DNA from 2 places in the Kitasatospora dryopteridis genome. Region 2 is predicted to be linked to the other one. Evidence: predicted binding sites of a transcription regulator. Region 2 holds the regulator's gene; the other holds the start of a gene.
What was found. The regulator HspR, encoded in region 2, represses chaperone genes until heat shock. The targets are predictions, from matches to a motif close to TTGAGNNNNNNNNNCTCAA.
Positions count from the first base shown of each region.

Region 1: the regulator HspR is predicted to act here: its motif matches at 4,863-4,881, upstream of lon (endopeptidase La).

Region 1 is NZ_CP192749.1:5,009,840-5,019,184, forward strand. It holds gene ACQ614_RS22810 (multifunctional oxoglutarate decarboxylase/oxoglutarate dehydrogenase thiamine pyrophosphate-binding subunit/dihydrolipoyllysine-residue succinyltransferase subunit) at 1-1,241, opposite strand, end outside; gene ACQ614_RS22815 (HAMP domain-containing sensor histidine kinase) at 1,530-2,672, opposite strand; gene ACQ614_RS22820 (response regulator transcription factor) at 2,745-3,476, opposite strand; gene ACQ614_RS22825 (rhomboid-like protein) at 4,060-4,776, shown strand; gene lon (endopeptidase La) at 4,904-7,297, shown strand; gene ACQ614_RS22835 (GtrA family protein) at 7,477-7,995, shown strand; gene xylA (xylose isomerase) at 8,030-9,190, opposite strand; gene xylB (xylulokinase) at 9,287-9,345, shown strand, end outside.
Region 2 is NZ_CP192749.1:3,951,329-3,960,673, forward strand. It holds gene dnaK (molecular chaperone DnaK) at 1-1,121, shown strand, start outside; gene grpE (nucleotide exchange factor GrpE) at 1,118-1,714, shown strand; gene dnaJ (molecular chaperone DnaJ) at 1,805-2,950, shown strand; gene ACQ614_RS18045 (heat shock protein transcriptional repressor HspR) at 2,955-3,470, shown strand; gene ACQ614_RS18050 (TrmB family transcriptional regulator) at 3,683-4,696, shown strand; gene ACQ614_RS18055 (hypothetical protein) at 4,750-4,884, opposite strand; gene ACQ614_RS18060 (hypothetical protein) at 5,285-5,905, shown strand; gene ACQ614_RS18065 (LuxR C-terminal-related transcriptional regulator) at 5,912-6,892, opposite strand; gene ACQ614_RS18070 (LuxR C-terminal-related transcriptional regulator) at 6,994-7,968, opposite strand; gene ACQ614_RS18075 (C4-dicarboxylate ABC transporter) at 8,871-9,345, opposite strand, start outside.

The DNA of each region.
Region 1 (9,345 bases), 1.1 Mb from region 2:
GTGTCGGCCATCAGGTGGCCGCGCACGCGGTACGCGTGGATGAGCTCCATGACGCGCGCGGTCTTGTTGACCTCGTCGTCGTGGGTGGCGGCGACGTCGGTCGCCCAGCGCACCGGCTCGTAGGGGATGCGCAGCGACTCGAAGACCTCGTCGTAGAAGCCGTGCTCGCCCAGCAGGAGCTGGTGGATGGTGCGCAGGAACTCGCCGGAGGCCGCGCCCTGGATGACCCGGTGGTCGTAGGTCGAGGTCAGCGTCATGATCTTCGAGACGCCGAGGCGGGCGAGGGTGTCGGGGGAGGAGCCCTGGAACTCGGCCGGGTACTCCATGGCGCCGACGCCGACGATGGTGCCCTGGTTCTGCATCAGGCGGGGCACGGAGTGCACGGTGCCGATGCCGCCGGGGTTGGTCAGCGAGACGGTGACCCCGGTGAAGTCCTCCATGGTCAGCTTGTTGGCGCGGGCCCGGCGGACGATGTCCTCGTAGGCCTGCCAGAAGCCGAAGAAGTCCAGCGTCTCGGCCTTCTTGATGGCCGCGACGACCAGCTGGCGGTCGCCGTTGGGCTTCACCAGGTCGATGGCCAGACCGAGGTTCACGTGCTCCGGCTTGACCAGGAAGGCCTTGCCGTCCTCCACCTTGTAGCTGTGGTTCATGCCCGGCGAGGCCTTGATGGCCTGGACGAGGGCGTAACCGATCAGGTGGGTGAAGGAGACCTTGCCGCCGCGGGCGCGCTGCAGGTGGTTGTTGATGACAATGCGGTTGTCGATCAGCAGCTTGGCCGGGACGGCACGCACCGACGTCGCGGTCGGCACCTCCAGCGAGGCGTCCATGTTCGAGGCGACGGCCTTCGCGGGGCCGCGCAGCGGGACGAGCTCGGGGCCCTGGGCGGCCGGCGCGGGCGCCGCGGGTGCGGTGGCCTTCGGCGCGGGCGGCGCGGCAGGGGCCGCGGCGAGCGGCGCAGGCGCCGGCTGGACCGGCGCGGCCGGTGCAGCGGGTGCGGGCGCCGCTGGGGCGGCAGGAGCAGCAGCGGCAACGGGGGTCGGCGTGGGGCCGACCTGGGTTGCGGCCTGGGTCACTGGAGTCACCTCGGTACCGGGCTTGTAGTCGGCGAAAAAGTCCCACCAGGCCCGGTCTACCGAGTTCGGGTCCTGGAGGTACTGCTGGTAGATCTCGTCGACGAGCCACTCATTGGGGCCGAAGCCAGTGGTGCTTGCCGAGCTGGGGGTTTCAGGGTGTGGCGACATCGGGGCAACCGCCCTCTTCCGCTTCCTTTTGGGATGGTGGACAGCGGGGATTAAGGCTACGCCTCCGACCAGTGATCGCGCAGTCCCCCCTGGCCAGGCGTCGCCCAGATCACAGTGGTCGGCCGGAAATTGGCCGGTTGTGTGCGTTAGAAACCCACCGGAGCGGGTATCCGGACACCTTTGCTCCGCTCCATTATCCCCATAAAATCTGACAATACGGACGTCTGGGTACGGAGCGGGGCCGACCCCGAACAGGGTCGACCCCGGTATGTCCCAGTTCTGTGACAACTACGCCGGTACGGGCGTGTCACCCGGCAGCGTGACCTCGATGCGGCAGCCCCGGTCCGTCTCCGCGACCCGGATCTCGCCGCCGTGCAGGTCCACCGCCCAGCGGGCGATGGCGAGGCCGAGGCCGGTGCCGCCGTCGCTGCCCGGCCCCTGGGCGGTCGCGGTACCGCTGCGGCCGAACCGCTCGAAGACCCGGTCGCGGTCCTGTAGCGGGATGCCGGGCCCCTGGTCCTCGACCTGCAGCAGCAGCCCGCCGGCCGCCTCGCCCGGGCGGGCCCGCACCGTCACGGTGCCGCCGGCCGGCGAGTGCTTGCAGGCGTTGTCGACCAGATTGGCCACCACCTGGTGCAGCCGCTCCTCGTCGGCGACCGCGGTCAGCCCCTCCGGCTCCACGTCCAGGCTCAGCAGCACGTCGCCGCGGCGCCCGTACGCGCCGCCGGCGGTGGCGCCGTCGACGGTGACCCCGCGCAGCACGCCGTCCAGGAAGGGCCGGACGTCGAAGGGGCGGGCGTCGAGCGGGACGACGCCGTCGTCCAGCTTGGACAGGTCCAGCAGGTGGGTGATCAGCCGGCCCAGGCGCTCGGTCTGCTCCAGTGCCGCGCCCAGCGTCTTCGGCTCGGGCTGGACGACGCCGTCGACCACGTTCTCCAGGACGGCCCGCAGCGCGGCGATCGGCGTGCGCAGCTCGTGCGACACGTTGGCGATGAGTTCCCGGCGGTGCCGGTCGGCGGCCTCCAGGTCGGCCGCCATGCGGTTGAAGGAGTCGGCGAGCTCGCCGATCTCGTCCCGGGAGGAGGTCTCCACCCGGGCGCTGTAGTCGCCGCGGGCCATCGCCCGGGCCGCGGCGGTCATCTCGCGCAGCGGCGCGGTGAGCCCGTGCGCGAGGAACTGCATGAAGAGCAGTGACGCGATCATCGAGAAGATCATGATGATCCGGATCTGCGTCTCGGACCTGATCGCGACGACCACCATCCCGGTGGCCAGGCAGACGGAGACGATCACCAGCAGGGCGAGCTTGCCCTTGATGGACCGCACCGGGTCGAACGGCCGCATGTCGGCCCACACCCGGCGGGCGGCCCGGCCGGCCAGGCCGGGGCCGGGACGCTCGGCGGCGTCCCCGTTGCGTTGCTGTGGAAAGGTCATCGTGCCCCTGTGTCGTGCGGCGCGGCAGGGGAAGGCTTGGGCCCCCCGGCGGCCCAGCCCTCGGTGCGCGGCTCAGGAAAGAGGTGCCTCCAGGGCGTACCCGACGCCGTGCACCGTGCGGATCCAGCTGGCACCGATCTTCCGGCGCAGCGCCTTGACGTGGCTGTCGACCGTGCGGGTGCCCGAGGCGTCCGTCCAGTCCCAGACCTCCGCGAGCAGCTGCTCGCGGGTGAGCACCGCGCGGGGCTGCGCGGCGAGGCAGGCCAGCAGGTCGAACTCGGTGGGCGTCAGGTGGACGTCGCCCGAGCCGAGCCGCACCCGGCGCTGCACGTGGTCGATCTCCAGCTCGCCGAAGCGCAGCGAGCCGAGCGCCGGCGTCCTGGCCGCCTGCTGGGCGCGCTCCACGCGGCGCAGCAGCACGTTCACCCGGGCCGCGAGCTCGCGCATGGAGAACGGCTTGGTCATGTAGTCGTCCGCGCCGACACCGAGGCCGACCAGCAGGTCCGTCTCGTCGTCGCGGGCGGTCAGCATCAGCACCGGGACGGGGCGCTGCGCCTGGATGCGGCGGCACACCTCCAGGCCGTCGAAGCCGGGGAGCATGATGTCGAGCACCACCAGGTCCGGCTGCCAGGTGTGGAAGCCGTCCACCGCGCCGGGGCCGTCGTGGGCCACCGCCACCTTGAAGCCCTCCGCGCCCAGGCGGGCCGCGATGGACTCGGCGATGGTGGGTTCGTCCTCCACCACCAGTACTCGCCGCTGCGTACCGACCGGGCTGCTGCCGGTGTCTTGCTGAATCTCTGTCACGGTCACGCCACCGCCCCCAGGGCTGCGGGCCGGTCACCTGTGGGGGTGGCGGCGCCGCGTCGTAGTCGTCTTGGTCCGTCGTGGGCTGTGCCCGGCCTGCCGCGTGCGCGGGGCGCCGTTCCGCCGTCGGCTCCCTGCGCGGCGTGGATGCGCCGTGTGGTCCGCACACCCGACCCGCACTCCACGCAGAGTACGGACACCGGCGGCATTCCGGCAGGTGGCCCGGACACATCCGGGCCACGGATCGATGCCGATCCCCGTCGGGACCGGGCACGGGGCGATACCTTACCCGGCGAAATTCGCAGCTGTAACGATCTGTATGCACCCGCACTGCGGGTTCGCCACTTACTACTGGGTCGTTCGTCCGTGAACGGAGGGCAGGTACGGACCAAGGCGTGGACGTGGTGCGCCGAAGCTCAAGCATTCTTCACAGCTCTTCCCCAGCAGCCTCCCAGCTATGGAACGTATCGTGGTCACGACAAGGGCCACCGGTGTCTCCGCGGGCACCGTCCGTGCGGACTCCGCACGCCCTCGACACGTTGCGCACGGGGGCGGGCGACGGAATCCGGCGGACGGAGGCGGCATGGCGGCGGACGGTCGGCGTCTGACCGGCGCGCGCCGCGGCCCGGGCGCCGGGCTCCTCCGGAGACTGCGCCGGGCGTTGCCCACACCGCGCCGCAACCCCTTCGCCCTCGGCTACCTCGCCCTGCTGCTCGGCACCACCCTCTTCGCCCGGTTCGGCGACCCGCAGCTGGTGCACCGCCTCCAGGCGCTCTCCAGTACGGACGTTCACAACCTCGCGCACCACCCCCTGCTCGCCCTCGCGGCCAGCGGCCTCTGGGTGGCGGGGCCGGTCTGGACGCCCTACCTCTGGGCCTTCGCGGTCACCGTCGCCCCGCTGGAGCGGCGGATCGGCGCCCGCCGCGCCGCCGGGGTCTTCGCCGCCGGCCACGTCGGCGCCACCCTCCTCTCCCAGGCCGCCGTGCTGGCCGCCGTCGCCGCCCGCCGGCTGCCGCTCGACGCACTCGACGCCCTGGACATCGGCGTCAGCTACGGCGTCCTCGCCAGCCTCGGCGCCCTCGCCGGGCTCCTGCCGCCCGCCGGCCGCACCCTCGCCCTGGGCGCCGCCGCCGCGATGGTGGCCGAGCAGTTCCTCACCGGCACCGACCTCGTCACCGGCATCGGCCACCCCGCCGCCCTGCTCATCGGCATCGCCCTGTGGCGCCCGCTGCGCCGCGGCCCCCGTCGCCCGCTGCGCCGCCCCGGCCGCTCCGCCGCGCCGCAGCCCGCCCGCGTCTGACCTGCACCTTTCCTCCCCCTTCCGACGTCCGGCCGATGATCGCTCAGAGCGAACGACTGCCGGGGAACATCTGCGCCCTGCCAATCCTTAGTCAGGTCAGCTCAACTTCACTGACTGGGGAGAGATCATGGCATCGACGTCCGTTCCGCTCACCCTGCCCGTGCTGCCGCTCGACGACGAGGTGGTGCTCCCGGGCATGGTCGTCCCGCTCGACCTGTCCGACGCCGAGGTCCGCGCCGCCGTCGAGGCCGCCCGGGCTGCGGCGGCCGGCACGGGCAAGCCGCAGGTGCTGCTGGTGCCTCGGCTCGACGGCTCGTACGCCGCCGCCGGCACCCTGGCCACCGTCGAACAGGTCGGCCGCCTCGCCGACGGCGACCCGGCCGCGCTCGTCCGCGCCGTCCGCCGGGTGCGCATCGGCGCCGGCACCACCGGCCCCGGCGCCGCCCTCTGGGTCGAGACCACCCCCTTCCGGGAGTCCTCCGAGGGCACCGCGGTGGCCGGCCGCGCCGCCGAGCTGGCCAAGGAGTACAAGGCGCTCTCCACCCAGTGGCTGCGCAAGCGCGGCGCCTGGCAGATCGTCGACCGGGTCGCCGCCATCGACGACGTCGGCGAGCTCGCCGACAACATCGGCTACGCCCCCTTCGCCACCGCCGAGCAGAAGCTCAAGGTCCTGCTGGAGGCCGACCGGCTCGCCCGCCTGGAGTACGCCCTCACCCTGCTGCGCGACCACCTCGCCGAGGAGGAGGTCAACGACACCATCCGCAAGGACGTGGAAGAAGGGGTCGCCAAGCAGCAGAAGGAGTTCCTGCTCCGCCGCCAGCTGGAGGCCGTCCGCAAGGAGCTCGCCGAGCTCAACGGCGAGTCCGCCTCCGAGGAGGACGACTACCGGGCCCGCGTGGAGGCCGCCGACCTGCCCGAGAAGGTCCGCGAGGCGGCCCTCAAGGAGGTCGACAAGCTGGAGCGCTCCTCCGAGCAGTCGCCCGAGGGCTCCTGGATCCGCACCTGGCTGGACACCGTCCTGGAGCTCCCGTGGAACGAGCGCTCCCAGGACGCCTACGACATCGCCGGCGCCCGCGCCGTCCTCGACGCCGACCACTCCGGCCTCGCCGACGTGAAGGACCGCATCGTCGAGTACCTGGCCGTCCGCAAGCGCCGGGCCGACCAGGGGCTGGGGCAGATCGGCGGCCGCCGGGGCGGTGCCGTCCTCGCCCTGGTCGGCCCGCCCGGCGTCGGCAAGACCTCGCTCGGTGAGTCCGTGGCCCGCGCGATGGGCCGCTCCTTCGTCCGGGTCGCGCTCGGCGGCGTCCGCGACGAGGCGGAGATCCGCGGCCACCGGCGCACCTACGTCGGCGCGCTGCCCGGCCGCATCGTCCGCGCGATCAAGGAGGCCGGTTCGATGAACCCGGTCGTCCTGCTCGACGAGATCGACAAGGTCGGCTCCGACTACCGCGGCGACCCGGCGGCCGCCCTGCTCGAAGTCCTCGACCCGGCGCAGAACCACACCTTCCGCGACCACTACCTGGAGGTCGAGCTCGACCTCTCCGACGTGGTCTTCCTCGCCACCGCCAACGTGCTGGAGGCCATCCCCGAGCCGCTGCTCGACCGGATGGAGCTGGTCCGCCTGGACGGCTACACCGAGGACGAGAAGGTCGTCATCGCCCGCGACCACCTGCTGCCCCGCCAGCTGGAGAAGGCCGGCCTCAAGGCCGACGAGGTGGCCGTCGACGAGGGTGCGCTGCGCCTGCTCGCCGGTGAGTACACCCGCGAGGCCGGCGTCCGGAACCTGGAGCGGTCGATCGCCCGCATCCTGCGGAAGGTCGCCGCCCAGAGCGAGCTCGGCGAGCGCGAGCTGCCCGCCGCGATCGGCGCCGACGACCTGCGCGGCCTGATCGGGCGGCCGCACCACACCCCCGAGTCCGCCCAGGAGCCCGCCGAGCGGCGCACCGCCGTCCCCGGCGTCGCCACCGGCCTCGCCGTCACCGGCGCGGGCGGCGACGTCCTCTACATCGAGGCCTCGCTCGCCGACGCCGAGACCGGCTCCACCGGCCTCACCCTGACCGGGCAGCTCGGCGACGTGATGAAGGAGTCCGCGCACATCGCGCTCTCCTACCTCCGCTCGCGCGGCGCCGAGCTCGAACTGCCCGTCACCGGGCTGCGGGACCGCGGCATCCACCTGCACGTCCCGGCGGGCGCCGTCCCCAAGGACGGGCCCAGCGCCGGCATCACCATGACCACCGCGCTCGCCTCGCTGCTCTCCGGGCGCAAGGTGCGGACGGACGTGGCGATGACCGGGGAGGTGTCGCTGACCGGGCGGGTGCTGCCCATCGGCGGGGTGAAGCAGAAGCTGCTCGCCGCCGACCGGGCCGGGGTCACCACGGTGATCATCCCGCGGCGCAACGAGGCCGACCTGGACGACGTGCCGGCCGAGGTGCTGGATCGGCTCACCGTGCACGCCGTCGCCGACGTCCGCGAGGTCCTGAAGCTGGCCCTCGAACCGGCGGAGGTCCTGGTGGCTGCCTGAGCCGACAGGTCGGGGCGACGACAGCAGGGGCGCGGGAACTGCGCGCGGCGGAAGGCACAGGCCGGTGCCTCCCGCCGCGCGCAGTTCCCCGTGCCCCTGTGGGCCTGCGCGTCCGAGGCGTTACCCCGTGCGGACGTGGTGAGTACGCGGCGGAAACCCCGGCGTGCGACACTGCCGAAATGCCGTCCCCTACGCAACGGGCCCTGTCCCGAGTCCCGGAGCGGTACCGGCCGTTCCTGGTGCAGCACCGCAAGCTGGTGAAGTTCCTGCTGGTGGGTGGGACCTGCTTCGTGCTGACCACGGCGATCGACCTGGGCCTGAAGTTCACCGTGCTGCAGCACAAGCCGGTGGTGGCGCTCACCATCGCGACGGTGATCGCCACCGTCGTCTCCTACGTGCTCAACCGCCAGTGGTCGTTCCGGGCGAACGGCCGGCAGCGCGAGGCGATCCTCTTCTTCGTGGTCAGTGCGTTCGCGGTGGTGGTCAACGACCTGCCGCTGGTGTTCTCCCGCTACGTGCTGGACTTCCGGGAGCCGGACGTCTCCCCACTGGGCCAGGAGATCGCCGACTTCGTCAGCGGCATGCTCGTCGGCACCTTCCTGGCGATGCTGTTCCGCTTCTGGGCGATGAACCGCTGGGTCTTCACCCGCAGCAGGCTCCAGCCGCCCGCCGAGGACCTCGAACCCGAGCGGGTCTGAGCGCCCCCGGCGGACGGCCGGTGCGGTGCAGCGCTCAGCGGGCGCCGAGCAGGTGCTCCATCGCGAGCTGGTCGAGCTGCTCGAAGGCCATGCCGCGGGCGGCGGCCGCATCCACGTCGAAGTCCTCGAACGCGGCGCGGTCGGCGAGCAGCGCGCCGAGGCCGTCCTCGGCGGTCGGCCGGGCGAGCTCGTCCAGACGGGCCGCCCGCAGGGCCTCCTGGACGGCCGGGTCGGCCCGGAACGCCAGCGCCCGCTCCTTGAGCAGCAGGTAGTTGTTCATGCAGGCGGCGGCCGAGGCCCACACGCCCGCGAAGTCCTCGGTGCGCGGCGGCTTGAAGTCGAAGTGCCTGGGGCCCTCGTAGCCCGCCGACTCCAGCAGGTCCACCAGCCAGAACGCGCTGCGCAGGTCGCCGGCGCCGAAGCGCAGGTCCTGGTCGTACTTGATGCCGGACTGGCCGTTCAGGTCGATGTGGAAGAGCTTGCCGTGCCACAGCGCCTGGGCGATGCCGTGGGCGAAGTTCAGCCCGGCCATCTGCTCGTGGCCGACCTCCGGGTTGAGGCCGACCCGCTCGGGCCGCTCCAGGGTCTGGATGAAGGCGAGGGCGTGGCCGACGGTCGGCAGCAGGATGTCGCCGCGGGGCTCGTTCGGCTTGGGCTCGATGGCGAAGCGCAGGTCGTAGCCCTGCTGCTCGACGTACTCGCCGAGCAGGTCGAAGGCCTCCTTCAGGCGGTCCAGCGCGACCCGGACGTCCTTGGCGGCACCGTGCTCGGAGCCCTCGCGGCCGCCCCAGGCGACGTAGGTGGTGGCGCCGAGCTCCGCCGCCAGGTCGATGTTGCGGACGGTCTTGCGCAGCGCGTACCGGCGGACGTCGCGGTCGTTGGCGGTGAAGGCGCCGTCCTTGAAGACCGGGTGGGTGAAGAGGTTGGTGGTGGCCATCGGGACCTTCATGCCGGTGGCGTCCAGGGCGGTGCGGAAGCGCTTGACGATCGCGTCGCGCTCGGCGTCCGAGGATCCGAACGGGATCAGGTCGTCGTCGTGGAAGGTCACGCCGTGGGCGCCGAGCTCGGCCAGCCGGTGGACGGTCTCGACCGGGTCGAGGGCCGGGCGGGTGGCGTCGCCGAACGGGTCGCGGCCCTGCCAGCCGACGGTCCACAGGCCGAAGGTGAACTTGTCCGCGGGGGTGGGGGAGGGCATCTCGGTGCTCCAGGGGTCTATTCGTCAGGGCAGAAAACAAACTAATATCCCGAGGCACGGAAGGGAAGGCCCGACGCGGCGGACGGAGAGGAAGACATGGCAGGGATCGTCATCGGAGTGGACAGCTCCACCCAGTCCACCAAGGCCCTCGCGGT
Region 2 (9,345 bases):
AGATCGAGCTGTCCTCGTCCTCCGAGACCTCGATCAACCTGCCCTACATCACGGCCTCCGCCGAGGGCCCGCTGCACCTGGACGAGAAGCTCACCCGGGCCCAGTTCCAGCAGCTGACCGCGGACCTGCTCGAGCGCTGCAAGCACCCGTTCCACAACGTCATCAAGGACGCCGGCATCGCGCTGTCCGAGATCGACCACGTGGTCCTGGTCGGCGGCTCGACCCGCATGCCGGCCGTCGCCGAGCTCGTCCGCGAGCTGACCGGCGGCAAGGACGCCAACAAGGGCGTCAACCCGGACGAGGTCGTCGCCATCGGCGCGTCCCTCCAGGCCGGTGTCCTCAAGGGCGAGGTCAAGGACGTCCTGCTGCTCGACGTCACCCCGCTGTCCCTCGGCATCGAGACCAAGGGCGGCATCATGACCAAGCTGATCGAGCGCAACACCACGATCCCGACCAAGCGCTCCGAGATCTTCACCACGGCCGAGGACAACCAGCCCTCCGTGCAGATCCAGGTCTACCAGGGCGAGCGCGAGATCGCGGCGTACAACAAGAAGCTCGGCATGTTCGAGCTGACCGGCCTGCCGCCGGCGCCGCGCGGCCTGCCGCAGATCGAGGTCACCTTCGACATCGACGCCAACGGCATCATGCACGTGGCCGCGAAGGACCTCGGCACCGGCAAGGAGCAGAAGATGACCGTCACCGGCGGCTCCTCGCTGCCGAAGGACGAGGTCGACCGCATGCGCCGCGAGGCCGAGCAGTACGCGGACGAGGACCACAAGCGCCGCGAGGCCGTGGAGACCCGCAACCAGGGCGAGCAGCTCGTCTACTCGACCGAGAAGTTCATCGCCGACAACGCCGACAAGCTGCCCGCCGACGTCAAGACCGAGGTCGAGACCGCCATCGGCGAGCTCAAGGAGGCGCTGAAGGGCGAGGACATCGCCGCCATCCGCGAGGCCACCGAGAAGGTCTCCACCACCGCCCAGAAGCTCGGCGCCGCGCTCTACGCGCAGGCCGACGCCGCCGGTGCGGCCGGTGCCGGCGAGGCCGCGGGCGCCAAGGACGACGACGTGGTCGACGCCGAGATCATCGACGACGAGAAGCCCAAGGGCGGTGCCGCATGACGGAGAAGGCGCAGGGCGGCGAGCCCGGCGACGACTCCGCCGAGGAGGCCGTCCTCAAGGCCGCCGAGGAGGCCGTGGCGGGCGCCGACGAGCTCGCCGCGGCCAAGCGCGAGGCGGGCGAGCGCACCGCGGACCTGCAGCGACTCCAGGCCGAGTACCAGAACTACCGCAAGCGGGTCGAGCGCGACCGTCTGACGGTCCGGGAGATCGCCGTCTCCAACATCCTGGAGTCGCTGATCCCGGTGCTGGACGACATCGGCCGGGCCCGCGACCACGGCGAGGTGACGGGCGGCTTCAAGTCGGTCGCCGAGTCGCTGGAGACCGTGGTCGCCAAGCTGGGCCTCCAGCAGTTCGGCAAGGAGGGCGAGCCCTTCGACCCGACGCTGCACGAGGCGCTGATGCACAGCTACTCCTCGGACGTCACCGAGGACACCTGCGTGCAGATCCTCCAGCCGGGCTACCGGATCGGCGAGCGGATCATCCGCCCGGCGATGGTCGCGGTCGCGGAGCCCCAGCCGGGCACCCAGACCACGTCCGCCCCGGACGCCGACAAGCCGGAGTCCGCCAAGGGTGACGGTGCGGCGGACAGCTGACAATCTGTGTGCTGCGGAGTCGCGCACCGACATCGTCGGGGTGCGACTCCGCAGCGCCGTGCAGACACATTTCGGGAGGTGGCGGCAGCCATGAGCACCAAGGACTACGTGGAGAAGGACTACTACAAGGTCCTCGGCGTGCCCAAGGACGCCACCGCAGCCGAGATCAAGAAGACCTACCGCAAGCTGGCCCGCGAGTTCCACCCCGACGCCAACAAGGGTGACGCCAAGGCCGAGGAGCGGTTCAAGGACATCTCCGAGGCGTACGACGTCCTCTCGGACGAGAAGCGCCGCAAGGAGTACGACGAGGCCCGCAGCCTGTTCGGCAACGGCGGCTTCCGCCCCGGCGGTGCCGGCGGCAACTACAACTTCGACTTCGGCGACCTGTTCTCCGGCTCCGGTGGGGGCGGCGGGGGCGGGATCGGCGACGTCTTCGGCGGCCTGTTCAACCGCGGCGGCCGGCAGGCCCAGCCGCGGCGCGGCTCCGACGTCGAGACCGAGGTGACGCTCGCCTTCGTCGAGGCGGTGGACGGCGCCACCGTGCCGCTGCGGATGACCAGTCAGGCCCCGTGCCGCGCCTGCGCCGGCACCGGTGCGAAGACCGGCACCACCCCGCGGGTCTGCCCGACCTGCGTCGGCGCCGGAACCGTCAGCCGCGGCCAGGGCGCCTTCGCGCTGTCCGACCCGTGCCGCGACTGCAAGGGCCGCGGCATGATCGTCGACGACCCCTGCACCGTCTGCCACGGCAGCGGCCGCGCCTCCTCCGCCCGCACCATGCAGGTCCGCATCCCGGCCGGTGTCCAGGACGGCCAGCGCATCCGCCTCAAGGGCAAGGGCGCCCAGGGCGAGCGGGGCGGCCAGCCCGGCGACCTCTACGTCACCGTGCACGTGGACGAGCACCCGGTCTTCGGCCGCAAGGCGGACAACCTCACGGTGACCGTGCCGGTCACCTTCCCCGAAGCGGCTCTCGGCGGGACGATCGAGGTCCCGACCCTGAACGGCCCCTCGGTGAAGCTCAAGCTGCCGGCCGGCAGCGCCAACGGCCTCACCCTGCGGGCCCGCGGCAAGGGCGCCACCCGCAAGGACGGCACCCGCGGCGACCTACTGGTCACCGTCGAGGTCGTCGTCCCCAAGCACGTCACCGGTGACGCACTGACCGCACTGGAGCAGTACCGCGAGGCCACCACCTCGGACGACCCGCGTGCCGCCCTCTTCAAGGCGGCGGAGGGAGCGTGACCAGATGACGACCCCCGACAGCCCGATCGGCCCCGGCATCGGCGGAGGCCTCCCCGGCGGGGCTGCGCGCCGCCCGTCCGGCGCGCGCGGCAACCCGGCTCCGCAGTACGTCCTGACCGAGGACACCCCGGTGTACGTGATCTCGGTCGCCGCGGAGCTCTCCGGCCTGCACCCGCAGACCCTGCGCCAGTACGACCGGCTCGGCCTGGTCTCGCCCGACCGCACGGCGGGCCGCGGCCGCCGCTACTCGGCCCGGGACATCCAGCAGCTGCGGGAGGTCCAGCGCCTGTCCCAGGACGAGGGCATCAACCTGGCCGGCATCAAGCGGATCATCGAGCTGGAGAACCAGGTCACCGCCCTGCAGGCCCGGGTCGCGGAGCTGGCCGACGCCCTCGACGGCGCGGCCACGGCGATCCAGCAGCGGGAGGCGGCGGTGCACGCCTCCTACCGCCGCGACCTGGTGCCGTACCAGCAGGTCCAGCAGTCCAGCGCACTGGTGGTCTGGCGCCCCAAGCGCTGACCCGTGGCACGTGCCGTTCCCCGGCCGCCGGTTCCCTCCTCCCGGGGGGTGCCGGCGGCCGGGTGTTTGATGAGAAGGTGCGGGTCTGACCGGCATCCCCGGGCGATGTGAATGTCCGGCGCGGCCGCTCCCCGCAGCTCCCGGGCGCCTATGATCCCCGGAGAAGCGGTAGCGGCCGCGCCGTACCGGTTTGACCGATGGCAAGGAGCCTGATGAGTGAGACCGACGAACCGGGCCTCACCCCACGCGGGCTGGGCGTCCTGTCGCACGAGGCCCGTCAGCTCTACCGCAGCGTCCTGAAGTCGCACGGCCGGGTGGCACCCGCCGAGGAGGCCCCGGCCGACGGCAAGGCCCTCGACGAGCTGCTGGAGATCGGCCTGCTCGTCCCGGACACCGACGATCCGGACGTGCTGGTGGCCGTCGACCCCGAGCAGCTCTCCGCGCGACTGACCAACCTCTGGCAGCGGAAGGCCCTCGACCTGCTCCACCGGGCGGTGGCCCTGCCCGCCGACCTCCAGGACCTCGCCGAGGAGTTCCGCACCCCGCGCAAGGCCGGCGGCATCATCGAGTACGTCCACGGCAAGGTGCTGATAAACCAGCGCCTGGGTCAGCTGGTCAGCGGCTGCACGGAGGAGATGCTGGCCGCCCAGCCCGGCGGCCCCCGCCCGCCCGAGGCGCTGGCCGGCGTGATCGCGCGGGATCTCGAAACACTGCGCCGCGGGGCGACCATTCGGACGATCTACCACCCGAGCACCCGGTATCACGCGCCCACCCGCGACTATGTCGCCTCGATAACCACGGCCGGGGGGCGGGTCCGCACCCTCGACGAGCCCTACACCAGATTGATCGTGATCGATCGGCGGACCGCGGTGATCCCGGTGGCCGAGGACCTCAACTTGGCCGCGTTCATTCACGATCAGGCGGTCATCAGCTACCTCATCGAGGAGGTCTTCGAGCGGAACTGGAGCCGGGCGCTGGATTTTGACGGCTCACCGACAGTTCCGCCGCAGGTCGTTTCCCGGCTTCGGCAGACGATCGTCGATCTCATGCTCAAGGGAATCAATCACCGGGTCATCGCCCGGCGCCTGGGCATCAGCGAGCGCACCCTCGCCCGCCACATCGCCGAGATGCGCGAGGACTACCAGGTGGAGTCGCTGTTCCAGCTCGGCTACGTCCTCGCCCGCACGACCAAGGAGTCACCGCCCGACCAGGGCGACTTCGGCTGACCGGTCGGCCCGGGCGCCCCGTCCCGCCCGGGATGCAGTGCCAGTGCCGCCCGTCACGTCCAGGCGGAGTCGTCCAGCAGCAGCGTCGCACTGGCGACCTGCGAGGCAGCCACCGCGGGAGCCTCCGCGGCGTCCACGCCGCGGAGCGTCCACGCGCTGTCGGCCGCCGCCGGATTACTACCCGTCAATATCGCCGCACCCATGACAAGTGGCACGATCGCAAGCCGAACAAACCGGCGCATACGAGACATTGCGACCAATCCCTTCTCCGGTAATCCCTACCGAGTGAATAGAGAAGTCTCGAACATTGGCCCAAATCATGCCGCAACAGCATGGCCAGTGTCACGATCGGTGCATTCCCGCGGTGCGTCATCTCGATGCCAGGCAGCCATATGACACCACGTGCCGGTGGACTTGTCGGTCACGAACGTTGGACGATCAGCACGGTCACACCACATGTGCGGTGCCCGAGCAGCCACGACGGCACCGCCCCCCGACCACACCACAGCGGACCTCGCCTCGGGGCGAGCCGGACACCAATCGCTCGCCGGACGTCAGACCAGCCAGCGGCCAATCCCCGGAGTCGACATGAGTGAGCCCTACCTGCGCCACCGCACCGCCCACACCTCCGAGGGCCGGCGCGCACGGGTCTTCCTGGCAGCGCCGCTGATGCGGCTCACCGGCCCGGCCGACAGTGTGGTGACGCTGGCCAGCCGCACCCGGCTGACGACCCTTCGGACCACGCTGCTGCGCAGCGGCGCCGCCGTCTACAGCGCCCACCACAGCGACGCCTGGACGGTGGCCGGCCGCGCCCCCGAGCCGCGGGTGCCCTCCGACTTCCGCGCCCTGCAGACCGCGGACCTGGTCTTCGCGTACGTCGGCGCGCCCCTCTCGGCCGGGGTCAGCCTGGAGCTGGGCTGGGCGTCGGCGCTGCGCAAGCCGATCGTGCTGCTGGTGGACGAGGCGATCACCCACAACCCGCTGATCGCGACGATCGAGCAGGTGGCCCCGGTGCTGCCGCTGGTCTTCGACGACAGCTGGTCGCAGGACGCCCTGCAGCACACCGTGGAGACCGCGCTGGACTGGGCGGGCATGGCGCTCTCCCTGCGCGAGGGCTTCTGGACGGCCCCCGGCGAGCAGTTCCCGGTGCCGCGCCAGTCCAAGGGCGACTCGTTCGGCTACTGGTCCTCGGAGATCGCCACCGGCTGAGGGGCGTCAGTCCGCCTGCTGGTCCGCGGCCCCGCCGCGCATCTGCCAGCCGAGCTGGAAGAGCGTCTCGGCGCCGTACAGCTCGCGCAGACGGGCGATGTGGCCGGCGACCGTGCGCTCGCCGAGGCCGAGCCGGCCGGCGACCGTGCGCTGGGTCAGCCCCTGCGCCAGCAGCCTGCCGACCTGCTCGTGCACCGGCAGCCCCTTGCCGTCCTGGTGGACGGTCCGCCACTGGACCTGCTCCGCCCGGGCCCAGTCGCGCTCGAAGACGCCGACCAGGAAGGCGACCGCCGCCGGGTCCTCGACGAACGCCGCGCTGCTGTTGTCGGCAGCGGCGGGCAGCACCGCGATCCGGCGGTCGAAGATCAGCATCCGCACGAAGGGTTCCGCGAGGATGCGGAACCTGGCGCCGTGCTCGGTGAGTTCGGCGGCATAGTCGGCGGTCGCCTCGTCCAGCCGCGCGCCGGGCTGGTAGACCGTCCGCAGGGTGGCACCGCGTGCCAGGAACTCCCGCGCCCGGTCCCTCCCGGCGGCCAGGTGGGCCGACGGCCGGGCACCGCCGGGCTGCAGCGCCAGCCCCTCCTCGCGGGCCTCCGCCTCGAGTTGCAGGATGCGGTGGCGGATCTGGCCGAAGCCGTGCACGTGCTGCACCTCGCTCGCCCGGTCCACCCGCGGCGGGGTGGCGTCGTAGGCCTGGACGAGGTCCTCCAGCGCGTCCGGCATCTCCTCGGCCTGCAGCAGCATCCTCGTGCCGGCCGAGCGGAGTCCGGCGCTGAGCCGGTCGCCGACCGTGCGCGGGCTGACGGCCGTCAGCGAGGCGTCCTCGCTGTGGTGGATCAGGAAGCCCAGTTGCACCAGCCTGAGCACGGCCGAGGGGTTCTCCTCCAGCGCCTCCCGGAACATGACGCGCCCGCCCTGGGCCAGCACAGCCCGGTAGAAGGCCCGCTCCTCCTCGTTCGGGAGCGCTCCCGTGCCGCCGTCAGCCATACCGCTCTCCCCGTTCCGAGTGTCCCGCTGTGAAACAGCGCCCGGCGGCGGAAAACGTCACAGGGGGCATCCGGGCGGGCCGGACGGCCGCACCCGGCCGGTCAGTCACGGCGGCTCCCGCGCATCAGCCAGCCGAGCTGGAAGAGCGTCTGGGCACCGTACTTCTCGCGGAGGCGGGAGATGTGGGCGGCCACCGTGCGCTCGCTCAGACCGAGCCTGGTGGCGACGGCGCGCTGGGTGAGGCCCTGGGCCAGCAGGCGGCCGACCCGGTGGCCCGCGGAGGCGGCGACCGCGGGGGCGTCGATCTCGGCCCACTGGACGACGTCGGCGCGGGCCCAGTCCCGGTCGAAGATCTTGACCAGCACGGACACCGCGGCCGGGTCGGAGATGAAGGCGGCGCGGCTGTAGTCGTTGGCGGCGGGAACGACCGCGACCTCGCGGTCGATGATCAGCATCCGCTCGAAGGGCTCGTCGAGGACGCGCAGGCCGGCGCCCTGCTCGGTGAGCTCGGCGGCGTAGCCGAGCGTCCAGGGCTCGGCGAGGACCTGCGGCTGGTAGAGGGTGCGCATCCGGGCGCCGCGCTGCACCAGGGCGATGTCCTGGGTGCGGGCGAGGGTGATGGTGGCCGGCTGGCGCGGGCCGGGCTGGGCGGTGAGGAGTTCCTGCTTGCAGTCGGAGACCAGCTCGGCGATCCGGTGGCGGATGCGCTCGCGGCCGTCGACGTAGGTGGCGCGCTGCGGGTCGTCGCTCTGCCGGGGCAGGGAGTCGTAGGCCCGGGTGAGGTGGTCCAGGTCGGCCGGGAGGCGTTCGGCCTTCCAGAGGAGGTCCGCGGCCGCGGAGCGCATCTCGGAGCCGATCCGTTCGCCGACCGCGCGCGGGCTGACCGCCACGTAGGCGCCGTCGATCAGGTTGGGGATGAGCAGGCCGACCGCCACGAGCTGGTCGACGGCCTCGCGGTCGCCCACGGGGACGGTGGACAGCGGAATCCGACCGCCCTGTGCCAGGACGGACAGGTAGAGCTCGCGGCCCGCCTCGTCGGGCAGTCCCGAGCCCCGGTCCATCGGTTCCGCAGCCACCTCGAACTCTCCCTGCCGAACTTTCCCCTCGGTGTCGGATCATGATCTCAACAAGTTCGGATCGGGAGGGATTCGGTACCCCGTTTCGACGCGTCCCCCGGTCCGGCGCACACGGAGCGCGCCGGACCGGGGGACCCGTCATGTCACGCCGTTGCCGAAGGCGCTTCCAGCGAGGCGGAGCAGCAACGCCTCGCCGACTCCGGTACCGGGGGCCATCACCACACATGGCGTCCCGGCCGGCGCTCTTCCCCCCGCGGCGGCGGTGCTGTGCACTGCCGCCCACACTGAAGAGCAAGTCGCCGTCCTCGGGCTGCGGTGGCCCGGACGACCTGGCGTGGTTCCACCCTCACAGCGTGACGGCCGGGTCACAAGTGGCCACCGCCTGCAGGTTTCCGCAAGTGCAGGAACTTGCAGTCTTCGGCCGCCGCACCGGAACGGAAATCTCCGGTCCGCCGGAGTTCCCGGGTGTCCGACCGGCGTGCGGTGCCTACCAAACGTCCATTGGGCGTCCAGGAGGCCTCCACACGGACGATCCCCCCCTTGCCTAGAATTCGTCCGCCGTACGCCCGGCGGGCCGCCCGATCGCACATCCGATCGAACCCGCCGCCCCGCCGCAGCGGCTCCCACCTGGACGGCAGCAGCCGCGGACGGCACCGGCCCGCCACCGGCGGCCGCGGCCGTGCGGCGGCCACCGGCGCAACGGGAATCCGGCCCGGACGATTCGCCGGCCGGCACAGCGGCCGGATTCCCGAAACACCGGAGCGGGCAGCCGGAAGGCGTCACCGCAAAGGCGGTGAATTCCCCGGCAGCGTGTTCTCCGCCACGCTGCGGAAGGCTGCCGCATCGCACGCCGGTCCGCAACGGGAATCATTCATTCCCCGCGCCACTTTGACGCGGATACGTCAAGGGAGGGCGGGTTTTCCGAACCGGAACGGCAGTGCGGCCAGCGTGCGCAGCGCCACCACCGCCCACACCCCGAGCAGCAGCCCGTAGAGCAGTGCACCGAGCCCGGCGAACCCCCCGAAGCCGGTGTGCCGGGACAACGCGGCCATCCCGGTGACCAGCGTCCCGACCGGGAAGGTGAACGCCCACCAGGTCATCGCGAACGGCATTCCGGCGCGGCCCGCCCGCAGGTTCGCGGCACCGGCCAGGCAGAGCCAGAGCAGTGCGAAGCCCAGCACCACCACGCCGTACAGCACGGACAGCGCCCGGCCGGACCCGGCCAGGGCGGGGGCCGCCGTCCGCGCGGCGTCGGCGAGCCCGCCGGCGGCGGTGGCGGACTGCCCCAGCGGGCCGAGCACCAGGAACAGCGAGGGCGTCAGGGCCGGGGCGAGCCGCCCCTGCAGCAGGCCGGCGAAGACCACCGGCAGGACGAGC